DNA from 4 places in the Streptomyces sp. NPDC057136 genome. Region 4 is predicted to be linked to each of the others. Evidence: riboswitches for the same ligand, from Rfam matches in the RefSeq annotation. Region 4 holds a riboswitch; each other region holds the start of a gene.
The links. A riboswitch is a leader RNA that binds a small molecule or an ion and turns the genes downstream of it on or off. The one in region 4 is predicted to bind cyclic di-AMP.

Region 1 (7,583 bases), on a different contig from region 4:
CCGCTCGTACCGCTTCCCTTTCGTACGACTACGGCCGTGGTGTTGTCCTCGACGTCGCACGACGGCCGGCCGCTGGGGATCTAGCGTCTCCGGGACCACCCCGAGGCGAGGAGCGGCACGTGAACTGGCTCATCCATGACTACCGCGAGGACGATCTGGCGGCGGTCGTCCATCTCATCGATTCGACAGCGAATCTCGGCCAGGAGTCCGTCTTCTCCCTTGCCGAGTGCATCAGCGCCCTGACGTCGCGCCAGCCCGCAGTGGTCGCCGTCCACCGCGGGCGGCCCATCGGCGCGGCACTGGCCCATGTGTCGGGTGGCCGGGCCTGGGTGATGCGGATCGCCATCGAACCGGCCTGGCGCGGCCGGGGCCTGGCCAGTGCGCTGCTGGTGGAGCTCGAACGCCGGCTGATCGAGGCGCGGGTGCGCCGCATCGCCTATGTGCTGGCGGAGGAGGAGCTGCTCGGCGAGGGGCTGCGGAAGGCCGGCTACACGCGGCGGCCCGCCGTCGCCTACTTCGAGAAGGCCGAACCGGCCACGGGCACCCCTGCCGACCTCCTGGAGGAGCTGGGCGGCCGGGTGCTGTCCGGTGATCTGTGGGACAAGGTGGCCGGCATGGAGGCGGAGAAGAGCCTCATCGAGCGCCGTGTCGTCATGCCACTGGCCGAACCCGAGCGTGCGGCCCGCCACGGCGTCGTCCCGCCCCGCGCCATCACCCTGTTCGGTCCACCGGGGACCGGCAAGACCACCTTCGCCCGGGCCATCGCCTCCCGCCTCGGCTGGCCCTTCGTCGAACTGCTGCCGTCCCGCCTGGCCGACGAGGGAAATCTCGCCGCCGCACTGCGCACGGCCTTCGCCCGGATCGCGGAGCTGGAACGGGTGCTGGTCTTCATCGACGAGGTCGAGGAGATAGCTCCCGTACGAGGAGAGCGTCCGGAGCCCGGCATGCACGGCGTCACCAACGAACTCCTCAAACTCATACCGGGCTTCCGTGAGCGGGACGAGCGGCTGCTGGTGTGCGCCACCAACTCCATCCGCTCGCTGGACCCGGCGTTCCTCCGTCCTGGACGTTTCGACTACCTGGTCCCGATCGGCACCCCGGACGCGGCGGCCCGGGCGGCGATCTGGTCGCGCCATTCGGCCCGGCGGGACGACGTCGACGTGGACGCGCTGGTCGTGGCGAGCGAGTTGTTCACCCCGGCCGACATCGAGCACGCGGCCCGGACCGCCGCCCAGGCCGCCTTCGAACGCGACGTCGCCGAGGCCGGCGCGGACACCGACGACTATCTCGCCGCCCTCAGCCAGTGCCGGCCGACCGTCACCCCGGCCGTCATCACCGAGTTCACCGCCGACATCACCACCCACGCACGGACCTGAGCGGATACCGGACTGCCCGGACTGCCCGGCGCCCTCCCCGTACGATGCCGCACCGTCGGCGCGTCATGGAGGAGCCGGGCAGCTCTCCGGGCAGACTTTCCTTCCATGGCCAACGAAACGAAAGCAGTCCTCGAAGGCGGCCCCGACGATCTCCCTGAGCGGATCGTTTCCGTCACGGAACCCGGGCCCGACGTCAAGATCCCGTTCCGGGGCGGGTACGAACACTTCAAGGCGACGGACCGTCAGGAGAAGACTTCCGAGGGTCAGTTGCCCGTCTACGAATGGTGGGAGCGCACGGAAGTACCCGGCTAGCCGCAGCCGTCGACAACGACAGGCCCTGGGTCGTGTCTTCAAAGGGGTTGGATCCAGAGTAGGAGTGAGGCGATGGTGATCGCGGCCTCGTAGGATTCGTGGGTTTTGTCGTACCGGGTGGCGATCGCACGGTACTGCTTCAGCCGGTTGAAGCATCGCTCGACGACGTTGCGGTGTTTGTAGAGCTGCTTGTCGAATGCTGGTGGTCTGCCGCCGTGGCGGCCTCCTACGAACAGGCAAGCCCGGGAAGCGAGTTCGTCGTCTTCGACCTGCCAGGAATCGGCCGCGCCGGTCTCGCCATCTGTTACGACGGATCATTCCCGGAGACCGCAAGGCAGCTGGCCCGGCTCGGCGCCGAAGTCATCCTCCAGCCCACCCTCACCACGACGCGGGACCGGGAGATGGAACTGGTCTGCGCGCGCCAACGCCTGGACCAATCAGCTCTACGTCGTCAATCTCAACGCGGCCGACCCGGCCGGCGTCGGCGCCAGCACGATCGTCGATCCCGAGGGAATCGTGCGCCAGCAGGCCGGGGCGGGCGAGGAGGTCCTGGTGGACGTCCTCGATCTCGACACCGTCACGCGGGTCCGTACGTACGGTTCCGCCGGACTCAACCGGCCGTGGGACCAGCTCGCACGCTACGGCCACCGGATCCCTCTGCCGATGTACGGCGGCGTTCCAGCCGACCCCGCAGGACCAATCCATACACAAGGTAAATAAATGAACCCAATACGGACTTTTCTCAGCAATAACCCCCTATAGCTCATAGCATTCTTTTCGCCCGAATTGCGTTCACTCTCTTCACGCAAATCGCCCTTTTCGGACTCAGTGGCCAGCGTCACGTCCGGGATTGACAGGTTCCTGACCTGTGCCCCGCATCCCTTCTGCGGGAAGAGAGTTGACTTCGCGGTTCGGGTGAATTCACCGGCGATCCCGTTCGTCGATCTTGCAAATGAATTGTGATCCGGAATTCGGGGCTTGTCCCCTTCGGCTTTTCTCGCTTACGGTCACCCTCAATCCGGATGGAACGCCGAATCCTGCCGCCGTCCGGAAACCCAGACCACTCACGCCCGGCAGGAGCGGGGGACCCAGGTAAGTCGCCGATCCGTTATGCGGAACGGCTCGGGGTTAAGTCGCATGCACCTGCGGCCAGGCATCTCCAGCCTGAACCCGACAGCTCACCTCGTAGGCGCCGGAGAGGAATTCACCATGCCCACGATGGGTAAGCACCGCCGTACCAAGTCCAGCCCCCTGACCCGCGGTCTCGTCGCCGTGACCGCAGGCGGAGCCATCCTCGCTCTTCCGGTGATCGGCGCCACCACCGCTTCCGCCGCGCCGGCACAATCGGTCGCCGCCGAAAAGGCATTGGGCCCGGCGGCCGCCCCTGCCAAGGAAATCACCGCGCAGAAGGCCGGGATCACCAGCTATTCCGTCGTCAAGGGTGATTCCCTGCACAAGATCGCCGATGCGCATTCCCTGGATGGCGGCTGGCAGAGGCTGTACAAGGACAACAAGAAGGCCATCGGTGACAATCCGGCTCTGATTCGCCCGGGTCTGAAGCTGACCGTGGGCGCCAAGGCCACAGCCAGGGCTTCCGGTTCGTCCTCCGACCGCGCCGCTGCGGGCAGCGACCGCGCCGACCGCTCCGAGCGGTCGAGCACGCCGGCCGCGAAGACCGCCGCCCCCGCCGCCGCGAAGACCGCGAAGGCCGCGACGTACACGAACGACCTCGACGGCTGGATCAAGGAATCGCTGGCCGTCATGGCCAAGAACGGCATCCCCGGCACCTACGAGGGCATCCACCGCAACATCATGCGCGAGTCCTCGGGCAACCCGCAGATCGTCAACAACTGGGACTCGAACGCCACCGCGGGCACTCCGTCCAAGGGCCTTCTCCAGGTCATCGACCCGACGTTCCAGGCGTACCACGTGCCCGGTACGTCGACGGATATCTTCGACCCGGTCGCCAACATCACCGCCGCGTGCAACTACGCCGCCGACAAGTACGGCTCCATCGACAACGTATTCGGCGCCTACTGATCCCCTGGCATCGGCCGCGGTTCAGAACTGCCGGGTGGTGAGGGTCCGACGGGCCCTCACCACCCGGCAGTTCCGCGTATGCGCGGGCCGTGGAAGACTCGCGCCCATGCCCGAACTCCAGCTCCTGCGCCACGACCACGCCGCTGCCCTGCTCGCCTTCGAGCAGGAGAACCGGGCCTACTTCGGCGCCTCGGTTCCGGACCGCGGCGACGAGTACTTCGCACGATTCGACGCACGGCACAGCAGCCTCCTGGCCGAACAGGCCGACGGGCTGTGCTATTTCCATGTGCTGGTGGGCGATGGGGACGAGGTGCTGGGCCGGGTGAATCTGGTGGATGTGGCGGACGGTTCCGCCGACCTCGGATACCGCATCGCCGAGAAGGCCGCCGGCCAGGGCCTGGCCACGACCGCCGTCCGCCGGATATGCGTCCTGGCCGCCACGGAATACGGTCTGACCGCCCTGCGGGCCTCGACCACGCTGGACAACGCCGGCTCCCAGGCCGTACTGGCCCGCACGGGATTCGTACGCACCGGCGAGACCGTGCTCGACGGCCACCCGGGGCTCTCCTACGAACGGTCGCTGGACGCGGACGCGCTGCTCCCCTGACCCACGGGTCATAGGGAACAGAGCGGGATTTGGGCGGGGGCGGTGGCGAGCCGACGTCCGGCCCGCCACCGCCGCGCAGGGACAGCCCCGCCGGGCGTCAGTCGCTGTCGGTCTCCTCGCGGAGGATCTTGCCGCTGGCCGCGTCCACCTCGAACTCGGTCTTGTTCCAGTCCGCGGCGACGACGTCGACGGCCCAGACAAGGGTGTCGTCGTCGTTGGTGTCCAGGCCGATCGAGGTGACCGTCCCCTTCGTCTTGTCCGTGGCGACCTTGGCCGCCTGCTCGGGCGTCTGCGTCGCCTTGGTGATCCAGTCGGCCATCTTGCTCTTGTCGGCCGCGTCCTGATCGGCGTCCTCGGACGTCTCGATCACCTTGCCTGAGACCCCGTCGATACGGACGGTGTGCGCGGTTCCGTCCTTCTCGACGACCTCTGCGACCCACTGCGGACCGGCGCCGCTGCCGCTCGGGCTGGGGCTGCCGCTCGGAGAGGCGCTGCCGGTGGGACTGCCGCTCGGGCTGGCCGTGCCGCCGGGGCTCGCGCTTCCGTTCGGCGAGGTGCTCGCGCTCGCGTCGGTGCGCCGGTCGGTGTCGTCGTCCAGGCCCTCCAGATCGAGCTCGGCCAGCTTGCTGCCCGGTACGGCCCCGACCGCGGTCGTGGCCGCCTTGTCGAAAGTGACCTTGGTGGCTTCGATCAGCTTCTTGCGTTCGGCCTGGTCCTCGGTCAGCTGCGCCCGGCCGGACGGGCTGCCGGAAGGACTCGCGTACGGGGAGGTCGTCTGCTTCGGGATGACCTTGGCGGCCTCCGATGTAGCCGCCCCTGTCTGGTCGCCACCGTCCTGCCCGCATCCCGCGACCAGCGCGGAGGCGACGACGGCGCACAGCGCACCGGCTGCGATACGGAGACGGCGGGCGCGCGGGGAGACAGTGGTTTTTCGTCGGAATTCAAGGCTCATACACGCATGACTAGCCCCCGCACCGGCCGGTCATGTTGTCCTACGGGACGGGTCACCCGATCGACCGCGCGGCTCCGCCCGTTGGCGGTCATCCCGCCCGGGCGCGCCGCGGTCGTGGGTGCGAAACAATGGAGGGCACAGCCACGGACTCCGGCTTTCGCCGGCGTCCGGTCGGGAGGCCCTGATGGATTACCCGGAGCGTTACGAGCTGATATTCCAGACCTACGGCGCGGCGGACGACGTGGTCGTCGTCCGGATGACCGACCGGTCGGGGGCGGGTGGATACCCGGTGTACGAGGACGAGACCGGAATCGTGCGCGCGGAGATCAGCGACCGCGGGGAGGTACGCATGCTGGCCAGCGGCGGCCATCAGGTACCGGGGATCCCCTTGCTCGTGCGGCCCCTGAGCGAAGGGGCGCCCCGCGCCCGCTGAGCAGCCGAGGACACGCACCGGGACGCGCTACGCGTCGCGGTGCGCTGCGTGCTGTGCGCTTCGCGCCTGACGTACCGAAGTCCGTTCATGCCCGATCGTCGCCCGAATCTGTTTACATTCCGGCACCCCAGACGTAACCTGAGCCGCGAAACCACAGACCCGGGCATGAAACGGAAACGAAACCACATGTATGCACCGGAGCGGCAGCAGGAAATCCTCCGCCTCGCCCAGGAGAGCGGACGCGTCGACGTCCTCTCCCTCGCAGAGGAATTCCAGGTGACCGCCGAGACCGTGCGGCGTGACCTCAAGGCCCTCGACCGGGCCGGGCTCCTGCGGCGGGTGCATGGCGGTGCGATTCCGGCCGGGCGGCTCGGCTTCGAGCCCGACCTCGCCGAGCGCGACGCGGTGGCCGCGGACGAGAAGGACCGCATCGCCGCCGCCGCTCTGGGCGAGCTGCCCATGGACGGCAACGTGATCATCGACGCGGGCACCACGACGGCCCGGCTGGCCGCCGCCCTCCCGCTCGAGTCCTCCCTCACCGTGGTGACCCACGCACTGCCCGTGGCCGCCCGCCTCGCCGACCATCCAGGGATCGCGCTGCACCTCGTGGGCGGCCGGGTCCGGCACCGTACCCGTGCGGCCGTCGACGCCTGGGCGCTCAGTGCCTACGCCGAGATCAACGCCGACGTCCTCCTTCTCGCCACCAACGGGTTCTCGGCCGACGGCGGACTGACCACCCCCGACCTCGCCGAGGCCGCCGTGAAGCGCGCCATGATCGCGGCCGCCCGCCGGGTCGTGCTCCTCGCCGACTCGGGCAAGTTCGGCCAGGAGCACTTCGCCCGGTTCGGCGATCTCTCCCACGTCGACCTGCTCATCACCGACACGGGGCTCAGCCCCGAGGACGCCCTCGCCATCGAGAGCTTGGGCACGGAAGTGGTACGCGCATGATCCTCACCGTCACCCCCAATCCGAGCCTCGACCGCACCTACGAGCTGCGGGATCTCACCCGCGGCGCGGTCCTGCGCGCCACCACGGACCGGGTCGACCCCGGCGGCAAGGGCATCAATGTCTCCCGCGCGGTAGCGGCGGCGGGCCACCGTACGGTCGCGGTCGCTCCCCTCGGCGGACCGGAGGGCGCACTGCTCGCCCGGCTGCTCGGGGAGCACGGGATCGAAGCCGCCGGTGTGCCGATCGCGGGCAGTACCCGCGTCAACATCACGCTCGTCGAACCGGACGGCACGCTCACCAAGGTCAACGCGACCGGGCCCGAGATCACGGAGTCCGAGGCCGAGACCCTGCTGGAGACGGTACGGACCCGGTCGTCGGACACGGACTGGATCGCCTGCTGCGGCAGCCTGCCACGGGGGCTGCCCCCCGAGTGGTACGCCGAACTGGTGGCACGCAGCCACCGGGCCGGTGCGCGGATCGCCCTCGACAGTTCGGGCGCCGCCCTGCTCGCCGCACTGCGCGAACGGCCCGATGTGATCAAGCCGAACGCCGAGGAGCTCTCCGAAGCGGTCGGGCGGCCTCTCGCGACGGTCGGTGACGCGGTCAAGGCCGCGGAGGAACTGCGCGGGCGCGGGGCGCAGGCCGTACTGGCCAGCCTCGGAGCCGACGGACAACTGCTGGTGGACAGCTCGGGGACGTACTTCGGCAGCGCCCGGGTGGACACCGTCCGCAGCAATGTCGGTGCCGGGGACGCCTCGCTCGCCGGCTTCCTGACCGCCGGGGGCGCGGGCCGGTCCGCGCTGGCGGCCGCGGTCGCACATGGCGCGGCGGCGGTCCAGCTCCCCGGCAGCGTGATGCCCACACCGGCCGACATCGACATGTCGACGGTCGTCACGACCACGGACATCCCCCTGG
Region 2 (7,583 bases), on a different contig from region 4:
CCGCGCAGCACCTTGAGGTGCGCCTCGGTGCGCCGCTGCGCGGCCCGCGCCGCGCCGAGCGGCTCCAGCAGCATCCGAACCTCCAGGAGGTCGGCGGCCTCCTGCTCGGTGGGCTCGGCCACGCACGCGCCGGCATGGCGCCTCGTGACGACGAACCCCTCGGACTCCAGCGTGCGCAGGGCCTCGCGCACCGGGACGCGCGAGACCCCGTATCGACGCGCGAGCAACTCCTCGGTGAGGCGGCTGCCGCGATCGAAGACACCGGAGACGATGTCGTCACGGATTGCCGTGCATACCGAATGCGCGGGAATGCGCATATCCGAACCTCCGCCTTAATCCCCGCGAAACGCGGCCGATCGACGCCTGTTCTGCGACTCTATTGCAATGAGCCCGAATTTCCGACGGCAGAGCGGAATCCAGGGATATCTTCTGGCCACGGAAGGCTTCGGCGGACAGACTCCGGGCGATACGCCGAAGGCCCCGGCGGGGAGCCGAGGCCTTCGGGAAGCGCTGTGGTGCGACGCGTGGTCAGACGTTCAGACCGTGCGAGCGCAGGTACGCGACGGGGTCCATGTCGGAGCCGTACTCGGGGCTGGTCCGGGCCTCGAAGTGCAGGTGCGGTCCGGTGGAGTTGCCGGTCGAGCCGGAGATGCCTATCTGCTGCCCGGAGGTGACGCTCTGACCGACGGAGACACCGATCGAGGAGAGGTGGCCGTACTGGGTGTACGTGCCGTCCGTCATCCGGAGCACGATGTTGTTGCCGTACGCCCCGCCCCAGCCGGCCTCGACGACCGTGCCTGCACCGACGGCGACGACGGAGGAGCCGGACGCGGCGCGGAAGTCGACACCCGAGTGGCTGCCCGAGGACCACAGGGAGCCGCTGGACTTGTAGCCGGTGGTGACGAACGAACCGGCGACCGGGAGGTGGAAGGAGTTCAGCCGCTTGCGCTCGGCCGCGCGGGCGGCGCGGGCCTCGGCCTCACGGATCTCCTTGGCGCGGGCCTCCGCCTTGCGCTTCGCTTCCGCCTTCGCCCTGGCTTCCGCCTTGGCCTTGGCCTCGGCGACAGCCTTGGCCTTCGCGGCGGCCTCGGCCTGCTGCTCCTGGGCCTCGGCCTGGGCGGCGATCTGGTCGGCAAGGGTGCCGTCGATGGCAACCGCCTGGGTCAGGCCGGTGTCGCTGACGGTACGGGCCTCGTCGGCGGCGAGGGCCGGAGAGGCCATCCCGCCGATGACGCCTGTGGTGGCCAGAGCCGCGATGCCGGCGACCCGAGCACTCTTGCGCGTCAGGCGGCTCGGAGCACGGTGCTTCCCGGTGGCACGGGTGAACGCCATGGAGGGGCTGATCCTTTCCTTCCTTCTCGCCTACCGGGTTAGCTGACGGGTTCGGAGCAGGAAGGTCTCCTACGGGCCTCTCCGCCCCGAAGGAGCGCAGACGTCCGATTCACCCCAGGGACTTCATGGGTCCCCGGCTCCCCAGGCTCGCGCCTGACGGGGACTCGGCGATGGCTGCCCGGCGCCACGGATGCGGCATACACATGACGGACAGCCGAGCCGACGCTAAACGGGGTCACTTTCAATCACCAAACGGACAGGCTGATTTGTAGTACATCCCACAGGGCAGACAGGTAACCTCCGCATCAAAGTCGGACAAAAGGGAAGGACCCCGAGGGGAACTTGCCCATCGGGGTCCTCTTTGTGTGCATTTGTGAGTACGTCGGAGAGCAGACCGCTCGTCAGCCGCTGACGACCGACACCTCGCCGATTCCCAGTGCGCGGACGGGGTCCGCGATCTGGGAGGCGTCACCGACGAGCACCGTGACCAGCCGGTCCACCGGGAACGCGTTGACCACCGCGGCCGTCGCCTCGACCGTGCCCGTCTCGGCCAGCCGCGCGTACAGCTGGGCCTGGTAGTCGTCCGGGAGGTGCTGCTCGACCTGGTCGGCGAGGGTGCCCGCCACGGAGGCCGCCGTCTCGAACTTCAGCGGGGCGACGCCCACGAGGTTCTGCACGGCCGTCTCGCGCTCGGCGTCGGTGAGCCCGTCGGCCGCCAGCGTCCGCAACACCTTCCAGAGGTCGTCCAGCGCCGGCCCCGTGGACTCCGTGTCCACCGAGCCGCTGATGGCGAGCATCGCCGCTCCGGTGCGCCCGGACGAGGAGCCGGGAGCCGTCGAGCGCAGCACCTGCCCGAAGGCGCGTACGCCGTAGGTGTAGCCCTTCTCCTCGCGCAGCACGCGGTCCAGCCGCGAGGTGAGGGTGCCGCCCAGGCAGTACGTGCCGAGGACCTGGGCCGGCCAGACGCTGTCGTGCCGGTCGGCGCCGATGCGGCCGATCAGCAGCTGCGTCTGCACCGCTCCGGGACGGTCCACGATCACCACGCGGCCGCGGTCGTCGGCGGTGATGGGCGGGACCGGGCGGGGCTCGGCGGAGTTGCCCGACCAGTCACCGACGGTGTCGGCGAGGAGCGCGTCCACGTCGACCCCGGTGAGGTCGCCGACGACGACCGCCGTCGCGGTGGACGGACGGACGTGTGCGTCGTAGAAGGCGCGCACGGCCGCTGCGTCGATCCGCGCCACCGTCTCCTCGGTGCCCTGCCGCGGACGCGACATCCGCGCCGTGGCGGGGAAGAGCTCCTTGGAGAGCTGCTTGGCCGCCCGGCGGGCGGGGTTGGCCTGCTCGTGCGGGATCTCGTCGAGGCGGTTGCCCACCAGACGCTCGATCTCGCTCTCGGAGAAGGCGGGCGCCCGCAGCGCTTCGGCGACCAGCCCGAGCGCCTTGGTCAGCCGGGAGACCGGGACCTCCAGCGAGACCCGGAGACCGGGGTGGTCGGCGTGCGCGTCGAGAGTCGCGCCGCAGCGCTCCAGCTCGGCGGCGAACTCCTCGGCGGAGCGCTTGTCCGTGCCCTCGGACAGGGCGCGCGCCATGATCGTGGCCACACCGTCGAGGCCCTCGGGCTCCGCGTCCAGCGGCGCGTCCAGGAAGATCTCCACCGCGACCACCTGCTGGCCGGGGCGGTGACAGCGCAGCACGGTGAGGCCGTTGGGCAGGGCGCCACGCTCAGGTGCGGGGAAGGCCCAGGGCCTGGCCACGCCCGCGGTCGGCTGCGGGTGGTACTCCATCGCTACTCCAGTCACAGCGGCGTCGCTCACTGCTCCGCCCCTTCCTGCGTGTCGGTGCCGGCTTCGGCATCGGCGTCGGCCGGCGCTTCGACCGGTTCGTAGACCAGGACCGCGCGGTTGTCGGGGCGCAGGCAGGCCTTGGCGGCCGCCTGGACCTCCTCCGCAGTGACGTCGAGCACCCGCTGCACGGCCGTCAGGGCCAGCTGCGGGTCGCCGAACAGCACGGCGTACCGGCACAGTTCATCGGCGCGGCCCTCGACCGTACCGAGCCGGTCCAGCCACTCGCGCTCCAACTGCGCCTGGGCCCGCTCCATTTCCTCGGGCGTGGGGCCCTCGGCTGCGAACCTGGCCAGCTCCTCGTCGACCGCGGCCTCGATCTCCGGCACCTCGACCCCGCCGGACGTCTTGACGTCCAGCCAGCCGAGCGAAGGCGCCCCGGACAGCCTCAGCAGCCCGAACCCGGCCGCCACCGCCGTACGGTCGCGGCGGACCAGCCGGTTGTGCAGCCGGGAGGACTCGCCGCCGCCGAGCACGGTCAGCGCCAGATCCGCCGCGTCGCACTCCCGGGTGCCGTCGTGCGGCAGCCGGTAGGCGGCCATCAGCGCGCGCGCCGGGACCTCCGCGTGGACCACTTCGCGCAGCTGCTCACCGATGATGCCGGGCAGCGTGCCGTCACGCGGCGGCTGCTTGCCGTCGTGGGCCGGGATGGAACCGAAGTACTTCTCGACCCAGGCGAGCGTCTCCTCCGGGTCGATGTCGCCGACCACCGAGAGCACCGCGTTGTTGGGCGCGTAGTACGTACGGAAGAACGTACGCGCGTCCTCGAGGGTCGCCGCGTCCAGGTCGGTCATCGAACCGATGGGGGTGTGGTGGTACGGGTGGCCCTCCGGGTAGGCGAGGGCCGTCAGCTTCTCGAAGGCCGTGCCGTACGGAACGTTGTCGTACCGCTGGCGGCGCTCGTTCTTCACGACGTCGCGCTGGTTCTCCATGGACTCCTCGTCGAGCGCGGCGAGGAGCGAGCCCATGCGGTCGGCCTCCAGCCAGAGCGCGAGCTCCAGCTGGTGCGTGGGCATGACCTCGAAGTAGTTGGTCCGCTCGAAACTGGTCGTGCCGTTCAGCGAACCACCGGCTCCCTGTACGAGCTCGAAGTGCCCGTTCCCCTTGACCTGGCCCGAGCCCTGGAACATCAGGTGCTCGAAGAGGTGAGCCAGACCGGTACGCCCCTTGACCTCGTGGCGTGAACCGACGTCGTACCAGAGACAGACCGCGGCGACCGGGGTCAGATGGTCCTCCGAGAGCACCACACGCAGGCCGTTGGCCAGGCGGTGCTCGGTCGCTGTTCTGCCGCCGGAGCCGGCCTGAGCTGTGGCCGTGTGACCCATGGGCATGTACGTCCCTTCGATCGCGATACAGGTTTTCCTGCCAGACCTGCCACTCTAAGCAAGCGCACCGGCACCTGGCGAAGTTCCCGATCCGTGGATGTTGTCGTAGATGCTGCCGTAAACGGTGCCTCCCGCGGGGCCCGCAGGACCGCTTCGGACGGGTCGAGGTCGGCGTTGTCAGTGCGGCGGTCCACAATGGTCCGCGTCAGAACCTGAGGTTGCCGAACAGAATCCGTGAAGGAGTCGCAGCAGCGATGGCCCGCCGCAGCACGAAGACCCCGCCGCCGGACGACTTCGAGGAGAGAATCCTCGATATCGACGTCGTCGACGAAATGCAGGGCTCCTTCCTCGAGTACGCCTACTCGGTGATCTACTCCAGGGCCCTGCCCGACGCCCGCGACGGCATGAAGCCGGTGCACCGCCGCATCGTGTCCCAGATGAACGAGATGGGGCTCCGCCCCGACCGCGGCTATGTGAAGTGCGCCCGCGTCGTCGGCGAAGTGATGGGTAAGCTGCACCCGCACGGCGACGCGTCGATCTACGACGCGCTGGTACGCATGGCACAGCCGTTCTCGATGCGCCTCCCGCTCGTCGACGGACACGGCAACTTCGGCTCGCTCGGTAACGACGACCCGCCCGCCGCCATGCGGTACACCGAGTGCCGTATGGCCGACGCCACCTCGCTGATGACGGAGTCGATCGACGAGGACACCGTCGACTACCAGTCGAACTACGACGGCCAGGAGCGCGAGCCGGTCGTCCTCCCCGCGGCGTACCCGAACCTCCTGGTCAACGGCACGACCGGGATCGCGGTCGGTATGGCGACCAACATGCCGCCGCACAACCTGGGCGAGGTCATCGCCGCCGCCCGCCACCTCATCAGGCACCCGGGCGCGGACCTGGAGACCCTGATGCGGTTCGTCCCGGGTCCGGACCTGCCGACCGGGGGCCGGATCGTCGGCCTCGGCGGGATCAAGGACGCGTACGCGGCAGGCCGCGGCACGTTCAAGATCCGTGCCACGGTCGCCGTGGAGGACGTCACGGCCCGCCGCAAGGGCCTCGTCGTCACCGAACTGCCCTTCACCGTCGGCCCGGAGAAGGTGATCGCCAAGATCAAGGATCTCGTCTCGGCGAAGAAGCTCCAGGGCATCGCGGACGTCAAGGACCTCACCGACCGGTCGCACGGCCTGCGTCTGGTCATCGAGGTCAAGAACGGCTTCGTACCGGAGGCGGTGCTGGAGCAGCTCTACAAGCTGACGCCGATGGAGGAGTCCTTCGGCATCAACAACGTGGCGCTGGTCGACGGCCAGCCGCTCACCCTGGGGCTCAAGGAGCTCCTGGAGGTCTACCTCGACCACCGTTTCGAGGTGGTGCGCAGGCGCAGCGAGTTCCGCCGCACCAAGCGCCGCGACCGGCTGCACCTGGTCGAGGGGCTGCTCGTCGCCCTGGTCGACATCGACGAGGTCATCCGCCTCATCCGGGACAGCGACAACTCGGCTCAGGCGAAGGAGCGGCTCATCGAGCGCTTCTCGCTGAGCGAGATCCAGACGCAGTACATCCTGGACACTCCGCTGCGCAGGCTCACCCGGTTCGACCGGATCGAGCTGGAGAGCGAGCGCGACCGGCTCAACGCCGAGATCGGCGAGCTGACCGCCATCCTCGACTCGGACACGGAGCTGCGCAAGCTCGTCTCCACCGAACTGGCCGCGGTCGCCAAGAAGTTCGGCACCGACCGCCGCACGGTGCTGCTGGAGTCGGCGGGTTCGCAGGTCGCTGCCGTACCGCTGGAGGTGGCGGACGACCCGTGCCGGGTGCTCCTCTCCTCCACCGGGCTGCTCGCCCGTACGGCCAACGCGGACCCGATCGTCATCGGCGAGGACGCCAAGCGCGCGAAGCACGACGTGATCGTGTCGTCGGTTCCCGCGACGGCGCGGGGCGACGTGGGCGCGATCACCTCGACCGGCCGGCTGCTGCGGCTCGCGGTGATCGATCTGCCGCGGCTTCCGGACACGCACGCCGCCCCCAACCTGTCGGGAGGGGCGCCGGTCTCGGAGTTCCTCTCGCTGGAGACGGACGAGGAGCTGGTCTGTCTCACCACGCTGGACGAGGCGTCGCCCGGTCTGGCGATCGGCACCCTGCAGGGGGTGGTGAAGCGCGTGGTGCCCGACTACCCGGCCAACAAGGACGAGTTGGAGGTCATCTCGCTCAAGGACGGTGACCGGATCGTCGGCGCGACCGAGTTGCGTACGGGTGAGGAGGACCTGGTCTTCATCACGTCCGACGCCCAGCTGCTGCGCTATCCGGCCGCTCAGGTGCGGCCCCAGGGCCGCCCGGCGGGCGGTATGGCGGGCGTCAAACTCGCGGCGGGGGCCGAGGTGCTCTCGTTCACCGCGCTGGACCCGGCGGCGGACGCGGTGGTGTTCACGGTGGCGGGGTCGCACGGCACGCTGGACGATTCGGAGCTGACGTCGAAACTCACCCCGTTCGACCAGTACCCGCGCAAGGGCAGGGCCACCGGTGGGGTGCGCTGCCAGCGCTTCCTCAAGGGCGAGGACGTCCTCGTCTTCGCCTGGGCCGGCACGATCCCGGCACGGGCGGCGCAGAAGAACGGGACGCCGGCGCAACTGCCGGAGCCCGACCCGCGCCGTGACGGTTCGGGCACACCGCTGACGAGCCCGGTCGCGGTGATCGCCGGACCTGTGTAGACGAAGGCCGGACGACGGCGCCGCGGCTACGGCCGCGCGTCGTCGTCGGGCTGCTCTACGTCGGGCTGCTGTACGTCGGGCTGCTCTACGTCGGGCTGCTCTACGTCGGGCTGCTGTACGTCCGGTTGCTGTACGTCCGGTTGTTGTACGTAGCGCAGGACGCCCCACATGCTCCGCTCCGGGTCATGGGTGGCGTCCTGTGTGGCATCCGCGTCCGGTGCGGGCGCACCGCTTTCGCGGCAGTCGGAGAGCTCCTTGTGCAGTGCCTCCGCGTCGATGCCCGAACCGATCAGCACGAGCTGGGTGAGCCGCTGCTCGTCCCGTCCCCACTGCTGCGGAACGAAGCGCAGGAACCGGCCGACCGCGTGCAGGGCGTACCG
Region 3 (7,583 bases), on a different contig from region 4:
CCCTTCCCGTATCGCCGCCCGGGTCGCGGCCTCCATGTCCACCTCGTGATCCAGCTGTACGACGCCGATGGCACCCAGCACCCGGACGTCCCGGACCCCGGGCAGCCCGGCCGCCTCGGCGAGACCGGCCCGCAGCCCGGTGCCGATCCGCTTGACCTCCTGCTCCCAGTCCTGGCCCAGCAGCAGATCGATCGAGGCACAGGCCACCGCCGCGGCGAGCGGATTCCCCATGAACGTCGGCCCGTGCGCGAGGACCGGCACCTCGCCGCTGGAGATGCCATCGGCGATCCGGGAGGTGCACAGCGTCGCCGCCATCGTCAGATAGCCGCCGGTCAGAGCCTTGCCGACACACATGACGTCCGGCGAGACACCGGCATGCCCGGCTGCGAACAGCGTGCCCGTACGCCCGAAACCCGTGGCGATCTCGTCGAACACCAGCAGCACGTCATGCTCGTCGCACGCCTCGCGGAGTACCCGCAGATACGCCGGCGAGTGGAACCGCATGCCCCCCGCGCCTTGCACCACCGGCTCCACGATCACGGCGGCCAGCTCATGGGCGTGGTCCGCGATCAGCCCTCGCAGATGCGTGACGTAGGCGTCGTCCGGCTCCGAGTCGAAGCCGTCCGGCGGAGCGTCCGCGAAGACCTGCCGCGGCAGCGCGCCCGACCACAGCTCATGCATCCCGCCCTCGGGATCGCACACCGACATCGGCTGCCAGGTGTCCCCGTGGTAGCCGCCGCGCCAGGTCAGCAGCCGCTGTTTGGCCGGTTGTCCGGCCGAGCGCCAGAACTGCAGGCACATCTTCACTGCCACCTCGACCGACACCGAACCGGAGTCGGCGAGGAAAACATGCTGCAACGGCTCCGGGGTGATCTCCACCAGCCGGGTCGCCAGCCGCACGGCGGGCTCATGGGTGAGCCCGCCGAACATCACATGGCTCATCCGGTCCAGCTGGCCGCGCGCCGCCTCGTTGAGGACCGGGTGGTTGTACCCGTGCACAGCGGACCACCAGGACGACATGCCGTCCACCAACTCGCGCTGCCCGTACGCTTCTTCGGCGAGCCGGAGCCGTACCCCGGACGCGGACTCCACGACCAGCGGTTCCTGGCGGCCCGGCATCGGGCCGTAGGGGTGCCAGACATGGGCCCGGTCCAGGGCGCGCAATGCGGCGGGGGAGAGCGGCTCAGGCATTGGGCGCGAGGTCCGTACCGGCGCCGCGACGGCGGACCGCCACGAGGTCCGTGCGTGCGGTCGGCACCTCGGGGACATCCGCGGCCGGCACTTCGGAGGCATCCGCGACAGGCGCGTCTTCCGGCTTGTCGGCCGTGTCGCCGCAGGGCGCGCAGCCCCCTTCGTGCGAGCCGCAGCCACCGCCGGCCTGCGTACGGTGCTGGGGCAGCGTCGTCGTGCCCGCACCCTCCACCTCGAAACCGGCGTCCGCGATCATGTCCAGGTCGGTCTGGCCGGCCTGCCCCTCACTGGTGAGGTAGTCACCCAGGAAGATCGAGTTGACCAGGTTCAGGGCGAGGGGCTGCATCGACCGCAGATGGACCTCGCGCCCGCCCGCGAGCCGCACCTCGACATCAGGGCAGACGAACCGGACCATCGCGAGAATGCGCAGGCAGCGCTGCGGGGTGAGGTTCCACTCCTTCGCGAGCGGGGTGCCCTCGAACGGGATGAGGAAGTTCACCGGTACCGAGTCCGGGTCCAGCTCGCGCAGCGAGAAGACGACGTCGACCAGGTCCGCGTCGCTCTCACCCATGCCGGCGATCAGCCCGGAGCAGGCGGACAGCCCGGCGGCCTGCGCCTGCTGCACGGTCTCCACCCGGTCCGCGTAGGTGTGCGTGGTGGTGATCTCGCCGTACGTCCCCTCGGACGTATTGAGATTGTGGTTGTACGCGTCGGCGCCGGCCGAGCGCAGCCGCTCGGCCTGTCCGTCGGAGAGCAGACCGAGACAGGCGCACACCTCGACGCCCTCGTTCTGGTCCTTGATCGCCTCGATGGTCTGCGACACCCGGTCGACATCGCGGTCCGTCGGACCGCGGCCGCTCGCCACCAGGCAGACACGCTTCGCGCCGCCCGCCACCCCGGCGGCCGCCGCCTTGGACGCCTCGTCCGGCTTCAGCCACGTGTACTTGAGGATCTCCGCCTTCGACCCGAGCCGCTGCGAGCAGTACGAGCAGTCCTCGGGGCAGAGCCCGGACTTGAGGTTGACCAGATAGTTCAGTTTCACGCGCCGCCCGAACCACTGGCGGCGCACCCGGCCCGCGGCGGCCACCACGTCGAGCAGTTCGTCGTCGGAGGTCGCCAGCACGGCGAGCGCTTCTTCACGGGTCGGCAGTTCGCGCCGCAGCCCCTTGTCCACCAGCGTGTTCAGCAGGTCCATGGCGATGATCCTGACGTACGGCACGGCCATCGGCCAAGGAGGAACCAGACAGAAGAGGCGGCGAAGGGTGTGGGTATTGCCACACCCTGACCTGCTGCGCCCCCGGCTAGGGTCTGTGAGCTGCCTACAAAAGGGACCACCACATGTCCTTCGCCCCGTTCGACTGGATCGACGACGAGGCCCGCCGCCGTGCCGCTGCCGGACTCGTCCGCACCCTGCGGCCGCGCCCCGCCGAAACGGAACTGCTGGACCTCGCGAGCAACGACTATCTGGGTCTCACCCGGCACCCCGAGGTCACCGCGGCGGCCGCCGAGGCGGCACATCGATGGGGCGCGGGTGCCACCGGATCGCGACTCGTCACCGGTACCACCGCCCTGCACGCCGCACTCGAAACCGAACTGGCCGCGTTCTGTGGCTTCGAAGCGGCCCTGGTGTTCTCCTCCGGATACGCGGCCAACCTCGCCGCCCTCACCGCACTTTCCGGCCACGGCTCCCTGATCGTCTCCGACGCCGGCAACCACGCCTCGATCGTCGACGGATGCCGGCTCTCCCGGGCCGCGACGGCCGTGGTGCCGCACGCGGAGCCCGACGCCGTACGCAAGGCCCTGCACGCGCACGACGGACGGGCCCTGGCGGTGACCGACTCGGTCTTCTCGGTGGACGGCGACGCCGCTCCGCTGACGGAACTCGCCGACGCGTGCCGGGCCGAGGGCGCCGCACTGCTGGTCGACGACGCGCATGGGCTGGGCGTCCTCGGGGAAGGCGGGCGCGGCGCGCTCGCCGCCGTCGGGCTCGCGGGCGGCGAGGGGATCGTCGCCACGCTCACCCTGTCCAAGTCGCTGGGCAGCCAGGGCGGTGCGGTCCTCGGACCGGCCCGGGTCATCGACCACCTGGTCAACACGGCCCGCACATTCATCTTCGACACCGGACTCGCCCCGGCGGCGGCCGGCGGGGCCCTGGGCGCACTGGACCTGCTGAGGCGCGAACCGGAGAGGGCGGACCGCGCCCGTGCGGTGGCCACGGCCCTGTACGAACGGCTGACCGCGGCCGGGCTCACGGCAGCCCGCCCCGACGCCGCGGTGGTCGCCGTCCGGGCGCCGTCCGCGGACTCGGCGGTGCGCTGGGCGGCCGACTGCCGCGCGGCTGGAATCGCGGTGGGCTGCTTCCGGCCGCCGTCGGTACCGGACGGGATCTCGCGGCTGCGGCTGACCGCGCGGGCCGATCTGACGCCGGAGCAGGTCTCGGCCGCGGTGGACACGATCGTACGGACCGCTCCCGAAGGGGCGTCGGCCCAGGTCGGCTGAGGGGTCGATCGCCGTCCTCCGGTACGGGTTCCGGGGCGTCGCCCCCATGCAGTCTTCCGTGGCAGAGTTCACCGCTTTGGGCGACAGGTATATGCATATCTTGGTGCATCGTCGTTACAGAGGGCAGCATCAGTGTCAATCTGGCGCGAAGCACAACCCCGGCCGATCTCGATCGGCCGGGCCGGGAAGGGACGGCGCCGCATGGCAGACCAGCAAGAAGCATCCGTCACTCTGCCGAGCGATCCGGTCTCGGTGTCCTCGGCGCGCAGATATGTGGCCCGGGTCCTCACCGAGTGGGGCCTCCCGGACGACGCCGAGATCGCCGACAGCATCCGTCTGATCGTTTCCGAACTGGCCACCAACGCCGTCCAGCACACCCTCGGCCAGTCGCCCACCTTCACCGTGGACCTCCGGCTGGACCGGGACGAGGAGCTGTACGTCGGGGTGACGGACAGTCACCCCCGCTGGCCCCGGCGGCTGCCCGCGGCCGTCCAGCAGGACAACGGGCGCGGCATGGTCATCATCCGCTGTCTGGCCAAGGAGTGCGGCGGGCGGCTCACCGTCAGCCCCACGGCCGACGGGGGCAAGACCGTCTCGATCGCGTTGCCGTGGACCGTCCCTGTCCAGAGCTGACCCCGCCGAAACGGTCCATCACTGCCCAGCGGCCGCGCGGCCGAAGCCGCTGCGCAACAGCGCCGTCAGGGTCGCTGCCGCCGCGGTCGCCCGGTCACCGCGGTGCACCACCGAAATGGTCCGCCGGAAGGCGGCGGGGTCGAGCCGCCGCACCGCCAGCGGCGTCGGTGACATCGCGGCGACCATCTCCGGCACCACGGCCGCCCCGAGCCCCGCACTGACCAGTGCGCACACCAGCGCGTAGCCGGGGGACTCGCAGACCACGGCCGGCGTCGCCCCCGCCTCGGCCAGGGCCCTCTCCACACCGCGCCGGGGCGGATGCGTCGGCGCACTGCTGATCAGGGGACGGCCGGCGAGCTCCGTGACCGGCAGCCGCCCCGTGCCCTCCGAGAGGACCTGCCCGACGGCGGTGATCAGGACCAGCTCCTCGACCAGCAGCGGCTCGACGGTGACCCCCGCAGGCGGCGGATCGGCGACAGCCGGCTCATACGCGTGCGTCAGCGCGAGATCCACCTCGCCCGAGGCCACGGCGGCGACCCCGCCTGGCGGCTCCAGATCCGTGACGGTCAGCTCGACGTCCGGATGGGCCCGCCGGAACGCGCTCAGGACCGGAGGCAGCAGATGAATGCCGGCCGTGGTGAAGGTGGCGACCCTCAGCCGCCCGCCCGACAGCCCGGCAAGCCGCGCCAGCTCGTGGCGGGCCTGGTTCATCTCGTCCAGCACCCTCCGAGCCCGTCCGGCCAGCAGCTCACCCGCCGCCGTGAGCCGTGCGCCGCGGTGGTGGCGTACCAACAGCTCCGCACCGGCCTCCCGCTCCAGTTTGGCCAGCTGCTGGGAGAGTGCGGGGGCCGTGTAGCCCAGACGGGCTGCGGCACGCGTGATCGAACCCGCCTCGGCGACCGCCACCAGCGCCGCCAGGCGCGTCGGGTCGTACATTAAGCATTCCTTTTGGCAGACCCAGAAGATTGCAAGTACACGCTAAGGGCTCGGTGCGTCCATGGTGTACCCATGGACGCACAACTGCTGGCCTTCACCGGAGTCGCCGCGGGAATGGTGGCGCTGCCGGGCGCCGACTTCACCGTGGTCGTACGCAATGCCCTGGCCTCGCGCAGGGCCGGGGTGGCCACCGCGCTGGGAGTCGCCGGGGGTCTGCTGGTGCACACCGCGCTCGCCGTGGCGGGCCTCGCCGCGGTGCTGGTGACGATGCCCGTGCTCTTCCGCACCGTCCAGCTGCTCGGCGGCGCGTACGTGCTCTACCTAGGACTCAGCGCGCTGTACGCGATACGGCGGCGCCCGGCGACGGCCGGAGCGGATCAGGACACGGCACCGCGGGAGACACCCGAAGCGCTCGGGCGCTCGCTGCGTCAGGGGTTCCTCACCAATGCCCTGAACCCCAAGGCGCCCGTCCTCTTCCTCAGCCTGCTGCCCCAGTTCGTTCCGGACGGCCGGCCGCCCTTGCCGAGGACACTGCTTCTCGCCGCGGTCGTCGTGCTGCTGGCGCTCATCTGGTTCCCGGCCGTGGCCCTGCTCGTGGACCGGCTCGGCCGGTGGCTGCGTCGGCCGCGTACCGCCAGGGCGATCGAGGGCGGCAGTGGCGCGGCGCTCACCGCGCTCGGGCTCGTGCTGGTGGGCGGGCCCCTGCTGCACTGAGACAGCAGGGGCGCCGGTCAGCGCACCCGCCCGTACCAGACGCTCTTGGACCAGATTCGCTCCAGGCGCACGACGGAGCCGGACTTCGGGGAGTGCCAGATCCGGCCGCGGCCGGCGTAAATGCCCACGTGGTAGACGCTGCGGCCGTAGTGGAAGAAGACCAGATCGCCGCGTTTACGCTGCGACGAGGAGATGTGGCGGGTCTTGTTGTACTGCTGCTGGGCCGTGCGGGGAAGTTTCTTGCCCACCCTCTTGAACGAGTACAGCGTCAGCCCCGAACAGTCGAACCGGCGGGGGCCTGCGGCACCGTATTGGTAGGGCGAACCCTTCTTCGAGGCGGCGATGCTGAGCGCCTTCGTCGAATGGGTGGCGGCCTCGGCATCGTTCACGATGCCCGGGGCCAGCATGGTGGTGCCGATGGCGAGAGTGAGTGCCGAGGCCGTACCGGCTCGGGCGAGAAGTGACGGGACACGAACCTGCGCAGACATGCGCAACCCTTCGTCAGCCGCCTGTGAAGGATGACCTGTCGGGTTCGGGCTGGCGAAGTTGCCCGGCCGCACATGGCGGCTTCACCCCGAGGGACGGCCGGTCACCCGGTCGACCCGTTGTGCTCGGGTCCTCCACTCCTGCCGATCCACTCCTGTCGACCAGTCATCCGGACAGCGGCAGGACTCGGCGTCCGCCCGGACCGCCCCGCCGCGGTGGCGGGGGCTTGTCGTCCCAGGGATCTTGACTCACTCGGTGTCTGTTTTCTGAGTTGAATCGGTGTTATGTGAGGCTCGTCACGAATGATCCATTTGGGTGGACAGGGTGGATTTGAGTCGGGAGGCGAGCTTCCCGACCGGCCTCGTACCAGCGGCGGAGCGCTGAATTCCGCTCACGGCCCGCACGCATTGCACAAGTTGAGCTGTCCCTCGAAAGGGGAACGGTCTACGCCGAACGAGCGAGGGAATTCGCTCCGAGTGCCGGGCGTGTCGGGAGAGTGTGCGCGAAGAGCCGGTCGGGAAGGGGAGTCGGGGAAGCAGTTGATCAACTCGTGCCGACGGGCGGTACGGTGACCCGCTCCGCGCGCCGCTCCCCGTCGAGCACCCGCAACGCCCGCGCCAGGGTGCCCGCATGGATCTGCGTTTCGCCCCGCTCGTGCATGGAGACGAGGGCGTCACGCAGCGCTCCCGCCCGGGAGGCCAGCGCCTGCGCAGCCCGGAGCGCGCTGTAGGTGTCGCTGCCGCGGGCCGGGTTGATCCGGCCCACTTGGTCGAGCACTTCCAGGTAGCAGTCGATGAACTCCCCCTCGGCACGGGTCAGTGCGGGGAGCGGCGGGAACTCCGGTGGCAGCATCGGCGGTTCACCTCGCGGGGTGCGGCGGCTGGGACGGACTGCGCTTCTCCATGACGTGGTCCACCATCCCGTACGCCTTGGCGGCCGTGGCGTCGAGGATGGTGTCCCGGTCGAGGTCGGCGGTGACTTGCTCCGCGGACCGGCCGGTGTGCCGGACCAGCATTCCCGTGAGCATCTCGCGCACGCGCATCAACTCCCGTGCCTCGATCTCCAGATCGGAGGGCTGGCCCCGCACGGCCTCGGGCAGGGAGGGCTGCTGAATGACTACCCGG
Region 4 (7,583 bases):
CGCCCCCCGCTCCGAGGCGCCGACGGACAGTCCCGCCGCCCGTGACAGCCCTGCCGAGGCCCCGACCGACGTCCCCGCCGGCTGCCCCGTCGGCCATTCGGCCGGAACTCCCGCGACCCCTGCCGCCCCCGAGCTCTTCACCTGGGAGTTCGCGACCGACCCGTACCCCGCCTACGCCTGGCTGCGCGAGCACAGCCCCGTGCACCGGACGACGCTGCCCAGCGGGGTCGAGGCCTGGCTCGTGACCCGGTACGCGGATGCCAGGCAGGCACTCGCCGACACCCGGCTGTCCAAGAACCCGGCCCACCACGCCGGGTCCGCGCACGCCAAGGGGAGGACTGGTATCCCGGGGGAGCGCAAGGCGGAGCTGATGACGCATCTGCTGAACATCGATCCGCCGGACCACACCCGGCTGCGCCGACTCGTCGCCAAGGCGTTCACCCCGCGCCGGGTCGCCGAGTTCGCACCACGCGTGCAGGAGCTGACGGACCGGCTCATCGACAACTTCGTGGCGGAGGGCAAGGCCGACCTCATCCACGACTTCGCGTTCCCGCTGCCCATCTACGCGATCTGCGACCTGCTCGGCGTCCCGCCGGAGGACCAGGACGACTTCCGCGACTGGGCGGGCATGATGATCCGGCACGGCGGCGGCCCGCGCGGCGGAGTGGCCAGGTCCGTGAAGAAGATGCGCGGCTACCTTGCCGAACTGATCCACCGCAAACGGGAGAATCCGGGTGACGACCTGATTTCGGGTCTGATCCGGACGAGCGACCACGGCGAACACCTCACCGAGAACGAGGCCGCCGCGATGGCGTTCATCCTTCTCTTCGCCGGCTTCGAGACAACGGTCAACCTCATCGGCAACGGCACGTACGCCCTGCTGCGCAACCCCGGCGAGCGCGAACGGCTTCAGCGTTCGCTCGCCGCGGGGGAGACGGACCTCCTCGCCACCGGCCTGGAGGAACTGCTGCGGTACGACGGTCCGGTGGAGCTCGCCACCTGGCGGTACGCGACGGAGCCCGTCACGCTCGGCGGGCAGGAAATCGCCGCCGGGGACCCCGTACTGGTCGTCCTCGCGGCCGCCGACCGGGACCCGGAGCGATTCCGCGATCCGGACACCCTGGACCTTGCGCGGAGTGACAATCAGCACGTGGGATACGGGCACGGCATCCACTACTGCCTGGGAGCACCGCTCGCCCGTCTGGAGGGACAGACCGCGCTGGCAACGCTGCTGAAGCGCCTTCCTGACCTGCGTCTTGCGGTGGAACCTGCCGATTTGCGGTGGCGTGGCGGGCTCATTATGCGCGGACTGCGCACTCTTCCGGTGGAGTTCGCCCCAGGACTGCCGACCGCGCAAGGTGACACTCCGTCAACTCTGTGACTTTCACGTGATCTCCGCTGCATCGACTTGTGACACACGTTCGAGTCCCGCTAGGTTCACCGTTCACCACAGCAGTCACTTGTCAGTCACACGGAAGGCAATCCCATGGGCTCCGCGAACGGCAGACACCGCCGCCCTCGCCAGGCACCCGCCATCGTCGTCGCCGCAGGCGTGACGGGATCGGCCATCGCCATCCCGCTGCTCGGTGCGACCGGTGCGCACGCCGCAGACGCGTCGACCTGGGACCGGGTCGCCGAGTGCGAGAGCGGCGGCATGTGGAGCGCGGACCTGGGCAACGGCTACTACGGCGGCCTGCAGTTCTCCCAGGACACCTGGTCGGCGTACGGCGGCTCGGCGTACGCGCCCCGCGCCGACCTCGCCAGCCGCTCGCAGCAGATATCCGTCGCGGAGAAGGTCCTGGAGGACCAGGGCCCGCAGGCATGGCCGAGCTGCGCGGTGATTTCCGGGCTCGCGCTGGACGGGGCCCTGCCGGGCGTCGACCCGGGCGGCGTACCCTCCGCCGACCCTTCGGACTCGCTGCTCCCGACCGACGACTCGTCCGGCACTCCGTCGGACGACGCGACGGACGGAGCGAAGGACGAAGCGAACAAGAAGGACGAGAGCGATAAGTCCGGCGAGTCGGATACCGCGGGCGAGTCCGACAAGAACGGCGCGACCGGCGACACGGCCGGGTCCGAGGGCTCCGGTGCGACGGCCCCGCCCACCGCCACGCCGTCCCCCGAGGCGTCCGAAGACCCGGCGGGCACGGACCAGGGTGGCGGCAAGCACCGCGGCACGCCGGCCCCCGAGGCGAGCCGGGACGCGGACCAGGGCGACGGGCGCGACTCCGGCCGGCACGCTTCGCGCGGTGACGACCAGGCGCGCGACACGGGTACGGCGAGCCCGGACGGTGACTACACCGTCCGGCCCGGCGACAACCTCTGGGCGATTGCTGACGCACAGAAGGTTCCCGGCGGCTGGACCGAGCTGTACGAGGCCAACAAGGGCGCGCTCGGCTCCGACCCGGACCTCATCCTTCCCGGCCAGACCCTCGATCTGGGGCTGCTGGACGGCGCGGAGGGCTCCAAGCGCAACTGATCCAATTCGGGAAAACACCCCAAAATCAGGGGTAGTTCAGGGGCCTATGTCCACTTATACGTAAGTGAGACATGGGTCTCTTTGCTGCAACTGGCGTGTCGCGTCCGGGTGGTACGTCTGCGCCCCCTCCGACCTGCGGAAACGTTCATTCGTCCAGGGTGACTAGGGCATGAATGGTCGATATGTCCCTCTTTGAATGTCGGGGTTGGCTATGTTTACGGTCAGAACCGCTCGCACCGCGGGCCCCGTCGACCGTCACGCCGAATCCTGCCGTCGGTCGAAGGGAACAGACGCGTAAAGCGCCGTAGGCAGGAGCGGGGGACCCAGGTAAGTGCCGGGCCCGATCGTCGCAAGACGACTCAGGACCGGCTTGGGGTGAAGTCGCGTGCTAGGACGTGCGACCGGGCAACTCACTTGGCCCGAACCCGACAGCTCACCTCGTAGGCGTCGGTGAGGAGAAGCTCCATGCTGTTTTCCAGCAAGGCCAAGCACCGCCGCCCGTCCAAGGCCGTCCGTGTCGCCACGCTCGCCGGTGTCGCCGGTGCCGCAGTCGTCGTCCCGCTGATGGGTGCGACCGGCGCCTCCGCCGCCTCGGTCGCCACGTGGGACGCCGTCGCCCAGTGTGAGTCCGGTGGCAACTGGTCCATCAACACCGGCAACGGCTACTACGGCGGCCTGCAGTTCTCGGAGTCCAGCTGGGCCGCCGCCGGCGGTACGCAGTACGCCTCCCGCGCCGACCTGGCCACCAAGTCGCAGCAGATCGCCGCCGCCGAGAAGCTTCTCGACATGCAGGGCCCGGGTGCCTGGGCCTGCGCCGGTGCCGGCAACCTGACCAATGACGGTGTGGACCCGGGTGTCGACACCGGCTCCACGCAGGACAGCGCCGACGAGCAGCAGGCCCAGCCGGAGCGTCAGGCCGAGCAGCCCACCACGCGCAGCGAGCAGCGCACCGCCCCGAAGACCGAGGCGCCCAAGACCGTCACCACCCCGACCGGCGAGAAGGTCAAGAAGGGTGACGGCGAGTACAAGGTCAAGGCCGGCGACACCCTCAGCAAGATCGCCGAGAAGCGCGACGTCAAGGGCGGCTGGGAGAAGCTGTTCAAGCTGAACGACGACATCGTCAAGGACGCCGACCTGATCTTCCCGGGCCAGCAGCTCCACCTGACGAAGTAGTACCTGGGACTCTCCTCCCCCGGGAGGGTGTCCGGCGGCATCCCTCCCCCTTTGCTCCCGACCCGGTGCGCTCTCCCCCGTGCGTGCCGGGTCGGGGTTTTTCCGCGCCAGTGATTTCGCGCGGTTTTTCCGCTCCGGTGACGTTGATCGTTCAAGTGTTGTAGTTACTGGTCAGTAAATTTCTGGACCTTTGCCCGTGAATGCATACCGTTGGGTCCTTTTTCGTCCCAGGGGACGGGCGCCCGGCTGGCCGATGGGGTCCGGCCGGATAGGCTCGTGTCGCAAGGCCACAGTGACCCTGCACAACCAGTGTCATATCCCAGAAGGAGATGCCTCGTGCCGTCCATCGACGTCGTCGTAGCCAGGGAAATCCTCGACTCCCGGGGCAACCCCACGGTCGAGGTCGAGGTTGGCCTCGACGACGGCAGCACGGGACGTGCTGCTGTTCCGTCCGGCGCCTCCACCGGTGCGTTCGAGGCCATTGAGCTTCGCGACGGAGACCCCAACCGTTACATGGGCAAGGGCGTCGAGAAGGCCGTCCTCGCCGTCATCGAGCAGATCGGCCCGGAGCTCGTCGGGTACGACGCCACCGAGCAGCGCCTCATCGACCAGGCGATGTTCGACCTGGACGCCACCGAGAACAAGGGCTCGCTCGGCGCCAACGCCATCCTCGGCGTCTCGCTGGCCGTGGCGCACGCCGCCTCCGAGGCGTCCGACCTGCCGCTCTTCCGCTACCTCGGCGGCCCGAACGCGCACCTGCTGCCCGTTCCGATGATGAACATCCTGAACGGCGGCTCGCACGCCGACTCCAACGTGGACATCCAGGAGTTCATGATCGCGCCGATCGGTGCGGAGTCCTTCTCCGAGGCCCTGCGCTGGGGCGCGGAGATCTACCACACGCTGAAGAAGGTCCTGAAGACCAAGGGCCTGTCGACCGGTCTCGGTGACGAGGGCGGCTTCGCCCCGAACCTGGAGTCCAACCGCGCCGCGCTGGACCTCATCGTCGAGGCCATCAAGGAGGCCGGTTACGTTCCCGGCCGCGACGTCGGCCTCGCGCTCGACGTCGCCGCGTCCGAGTTCTACAAGGACGGCAAGTACGAGTTCGAGGGCAAGTCCCGCTCGGCCGCCGAGATGACCGAGTACTACGAGGAGCTCGTCTCCGCGTACCCGCTGGTCTCCATCGAGGACCCGCTGTACGAGGACGACTGGGCCGGCTGGAAGGTCATCACCGAGAAGCTCGGCTCCAAGGTGCAGATCGTCGGTGACGACCTGTTCGTCACCAACCCGGAGCGTCTGGCCCGTGGCATCGAGGAGGGCTCCGCGAACGCCCTGCTCGTCAAGGTCAACCAGATCGGTTCGCTGACCGAGACCCTGGACGCCGTCGAGATGGCCCAGCGCAACGGCTTCAAGTGCATGATGTCGCACCGCTCCGGTGAGACCGAGGACGTCACCATCGCCGACCTCGCCGTCGCCGTGAACTGCGGTCAGATCAAGACCGGCGCCCCGGCCCGCTCGGACCGTGTCGCCAAGTACAACCAGCTGCTGCGCATCGAGGAGATCCTCGACGACGCGGCGGTGTACGCGGGCCGCTCGGCGTTCCCGCGGTTTCGCTTTGCGAACTGATAAGCACAGCAAGGGCTGATCGCCGGCTCCCAGGGCTGACCACCGGCCCCTCGCGGGCCGAAGTCACCAGCCTCCGTCCGTCCCCGCACTCGGTCCCGTACCGTGTGCGGGGACCGACGTGTGTAATGGGGAGGCGTGAGAGATGGCCGGGAAGGACCGCGACCAGTTCTCCACCGCGACCAGGCTGCGACTGCTCGGTGAGCAGACCGCGGCCCGCGTCTACCGGTCCCAGAACCGACGCCAGGCCCGCCGCTCGCGGCTCACTGGCCGCGCCGCGTTCCTCGCCCTGGTCGTCTGCTCCCTCGTGGTCGCGCTCGCGTACCCGATGCGGCAGTACGTCTCCCAGCGCGAGGCGATCGCCGACCAGGAGCGCCTGTCGCAGAAGGCACGCCAGCGGACCGAGGAGCTGCGCGACGAGAAGGCGCGGCTCAAGGACGACGCGTACATCCGGCGGCTGGCCCGCGAGCACCTTCATTACGTACGTCCGGGGGAGACCGGTTACACCGTGATCGACCCCGGCGCGGCCGAGGACCGCCGCGGGGAGCCGGGCACGACGGACCGTGCGTGGCACTCGAACCTCTGGGACGGCGTGGACACCGCCGACCGCGACTGACCGGCACCACGCGACCGACCCGCACCACGTGCACCACCCGCACCATCTGAGAAGCACCTTCGAGCAGAACCAAGGCAGGCATGGAAACCCCCCCTCCGCAGACCGAGTCCACCACGCCCACCGACGCGGACATCGCCGCGTTCCAGCAGCAGCTCGGGCGCCCGCCGCGCGGACTGCGCGCCATCGCGCACCGCTGCCCGTGCGGCAACCCGGACGTGGTCGAGACGCAGCCCCGTCTGGAGGACGGCACGCCGTTCCCGACGACCTTCTATCTGACCTGTCCGCGTGCCGCTTCCGCGATCGGCACGCTGGAGGCCAACGGGGTCATGAAGGAGATGACCGAGCGTCTGCAGACGGACCCGGAGCTCGCCGCCGCGTACCGCGCGGCGCACGAGGACTACATCGCGCGCCGCGACGCCATCGAGGTCCTGGAGGGCTTCCCGAGCGCGGGCGGCATGCCGGACCGGGTGAAGTGCCTGCACGTCCTGGTCGGCCACTCGCTGGCGGCCGGCCCCGGGGTGAACCCGCTGGGCGACGAGGCGATCGCGATGCTGCCGGAGTGGTGGGCGAAGGGGCCGTGCGTATCGCCGTGCGGCGCCGACGAGGCCTGACCTCCCGCACCCCCAGCCCCTCCGCCCCGGACCCCGGTCCTCGAACGCCGGAGGGGCTGAAAGATGTCCTCAATCGCCGGACGGGCTTGGTTGTCCGGCGGTTGAAGAGCCGGGGGCCCGGGGGCCGAGCCTCCGACACCACCACCACAGGAGCCCGTATGACCCGCGTTGCCGCCATCGACTGCGGTACCAACTCCATCCGTCTGCTCGTCGCCGACGCCGACCCCGCTACGGGCGAGCTCACCGAGCTCGACCGCCGGATGCAGATCGTGCGTCTCGGTCAGGGCGTCGACCGGACCGGGCGGCTGGACCCCGAGGCGCTGGAGCGCACCTTCGGCGCCTGCCGCGAGTACGCCGCGGTGATCAAGGAGCTGGGGGCCGAGCGGCTTCGCTTCGTCGCCACCTCGGCCTCGCGCGACGCGGAGAACAGCGACGAGTTCGTCCGGGGCGTCCTGGACATCCTGGGCGTCGAGCCCGAGGTCATCACCGGCGACCAGGAGGCGCAGCTCTCCTTCGACGGCGCCACCAAGGAGCTGGCCGGCAGCGACCACCTGGCGAAGCCGTATCTCGTCGTGGACATCGGCGGCGGCTCCACCGAGTTCGTGGTCGGCGACGACGAGGTCCGCGCGGCCAGGTCAGTGGACATGGGCTGCGTACGGATGACCGAACGTCACCTGGTCCAGGACGGCACCGTCGTGGACCCGCCCACCCCCGCCCGGGTCGCCGCGATCCGCGCGGACATCGGCGCCGCCCTGGACCTCGCCGTGGAGACCGTGCCGATCGCGGAGGCCGCCACGCTCGTCGGCCTGGCCGGCACGGTCACCACGGTGGCCGCGATCGCCCTGGAACTGACGGAGTACGACCCCGAGGCGATCCACCACTCCCGGGTCTCCTTCGAACAGGTCCAGAAGATCACCGGGCGGCTGATCGGCTCCACGCACGAGGAGCGCGCCGCGATCCCCGCGATGCACCCGGGACGGGTCGATGTGATCGCCTCGGGGGCGCTGATCCTGCTCGCCGTCATGGAGCGGACCGGAGCCCGTGAAGTCGTGGTCAGCGAGCACGACATTCTGGACGGGATCGC

Region 1: another riboswitch for cyclic di-AMP. It lies ahead of ACFT7S_RS20400 (transglycosylase SLT domain-containing protein); the one in region 4 lies ahead of ACFT7S_RS25105 (transglycosylase family protein).
Region 2: another riboswitch for cyclic di-AMP. It lies ahead of ACFT7S_RS31050 (M23 family metallopeptidase); the one in region 4 lies ahead of ACFT7S_RS25105 (transglycosylase family protein).
Region 3: another riboswitch for cyclic di-AMP. It lies ahead of ACFT7S_RS11695 (C40 family peptidase); the one in region 4 lies ahead of ACFT7S_RS25105 (transglycosylase family protein).

The regions. Positions count from the first base shown of each region.
Region 1 covers NZ_JBHUUV010000016.1:73,842-81,424, forward strand. The annotation lists gene ACFT7S_RS20380 (ATP-binding protein) at 120-1,376, shown strand; gene ACFT7S_RS20385 (DUF5988 family protein) at 1,482-1,688, shown strand; partial or broken gene ACFT7S_RS20390 (transposase) at 1,727-1,912, opposite strand; partial or broken gene ACFT7S_RS20395 (carbon-nitrogen hydrolase family protein) at 1,904-2,408, shown strand; cyclic di-AMP (ydaO/yuaA leader) riboswitch at 2,707-2,893, shown strand; gene ACFT7S_RS20400 (transglycosylase SLT domain-containing protein) at 2,898-3,728, shown strand; gene ACFT7S_RS20405 (GNAT family N-acetyltransferase) at 3,835-4,335, shown strand; gene ACFT7S_RS20410 (PepSY domain-containing protein) at 4,433-5,287, opposite strand; gene ACFT7S_RS20415 (DUF6296 family protein) at 5,472-5,720, shown strand; gene ACFT7S_RS20420 (DeoR/GlpR family DNA-binding transcription regulator) at 5,907-6,668, shown strand; gene pfkB (1-phosphofructokinase) at 6,665-7,583, shown strand, end outside.
Region 2 covers NZ_JBHUUV010000035.1:36,086-43,668, forward strand. The annotation lists gene ACFT7S_RS31045 (GntR family transcriptional regulator) at 1-317, opposite strand, end outside; gene ACFT7S_RS31050 (M23 family metallopeptidase) at 529-1,332, opposite strand; cyclic di-AMP (ydaO/yuaA leader) riboswitch at 1,345-1,512, opposite strand; gene ACFT7S_RS31055 (M16 family metallopeptidase) at 1,734-3,116, opposite strand; gene ACFT7S_RS31060 (M16 family metallopeptidase) at 3,143-4,504, opposite strand; gene ACFT7S_RS31065 (DNA topoisomerase (ATP-hydrolyzing) subunit A) at 4,753-7,203, shown strand; gene ACFT7S_RS31070 (GTP-binding protein) at 7,230-7,583, opposite strand, start outside.
Region 3 covers NZ_JBHUUV010000007.1:112,606-120,188, forward strand. The annotation lists gene ACFT7S_RS11665 (adenosylmethionine--8-amino-7-oxononanoate transaminase) at 1-1,191, opposite strand, end outside; gene bioB (biotin synthase BioB) at 1,184-2,386, opposite strand; gene ACFT7S_RS11675 (8-amino-7-oxononanoate synthase) at 2,530-3,690, shown strand; gene ACFT7S_RS11680 (ATP-binding protein) at 3,892-4,323, shown strand; gene ACFT7S_RS11685 (LysR family transcriptional regulator) at 4,342-5,259, opposite strand; gene ACFT7S_RS11690 (LysE family translocator) at 5,332-5,973, shown strand; gene ACFT7S_RS11695 (C40 family peptidase) at 5,991-6,461, opposite strand; cyclic di-AMP (ydaO/yuaA leader) riboswitch at 6,466-6,651, opposite strand; gene ACFT7S_RS11700 (hypothetical protein) at 7,003-7,311, opposite strand; gene ACFT7S_RS11705 (ATP-dependent Clp protease proteolytic subunit) at 7,319-7,583, opposite strand, start outside.
Region 4 covers NZ_JBHUUV010000023.1:41,425-49,007, forward strand. The annotation lists gene ACFT7S_RS25095 (cytochrome P450) at 1-1,381, shown strand, start outside; gene ACFT7S_RS25100 (transglycosylase family protein) at 1,487-2,479, shown strand; cyclic di-AMP (ydaO/yuaA leader) riboswitch at 2,770-2,941, shown strand; gene ACFT7S_RS25105 (transglycosylase family protein) at 2,945-3,652, shown strand; gene eno (phosphopyruvate hydratase) at 3,989-5,275, shown strand; gene ACFT7S_RS25115 (septum formation initiator family protein) at 5,418-5,888, shown strand; gene ACFT7S_RS25120 (DUF501 domain-containing protein) at 5,969-6,499, shown strand; gene ACFT7S_RS25125 (exopolyphosphatase) at 6,658-7,583, shown strand, end outside.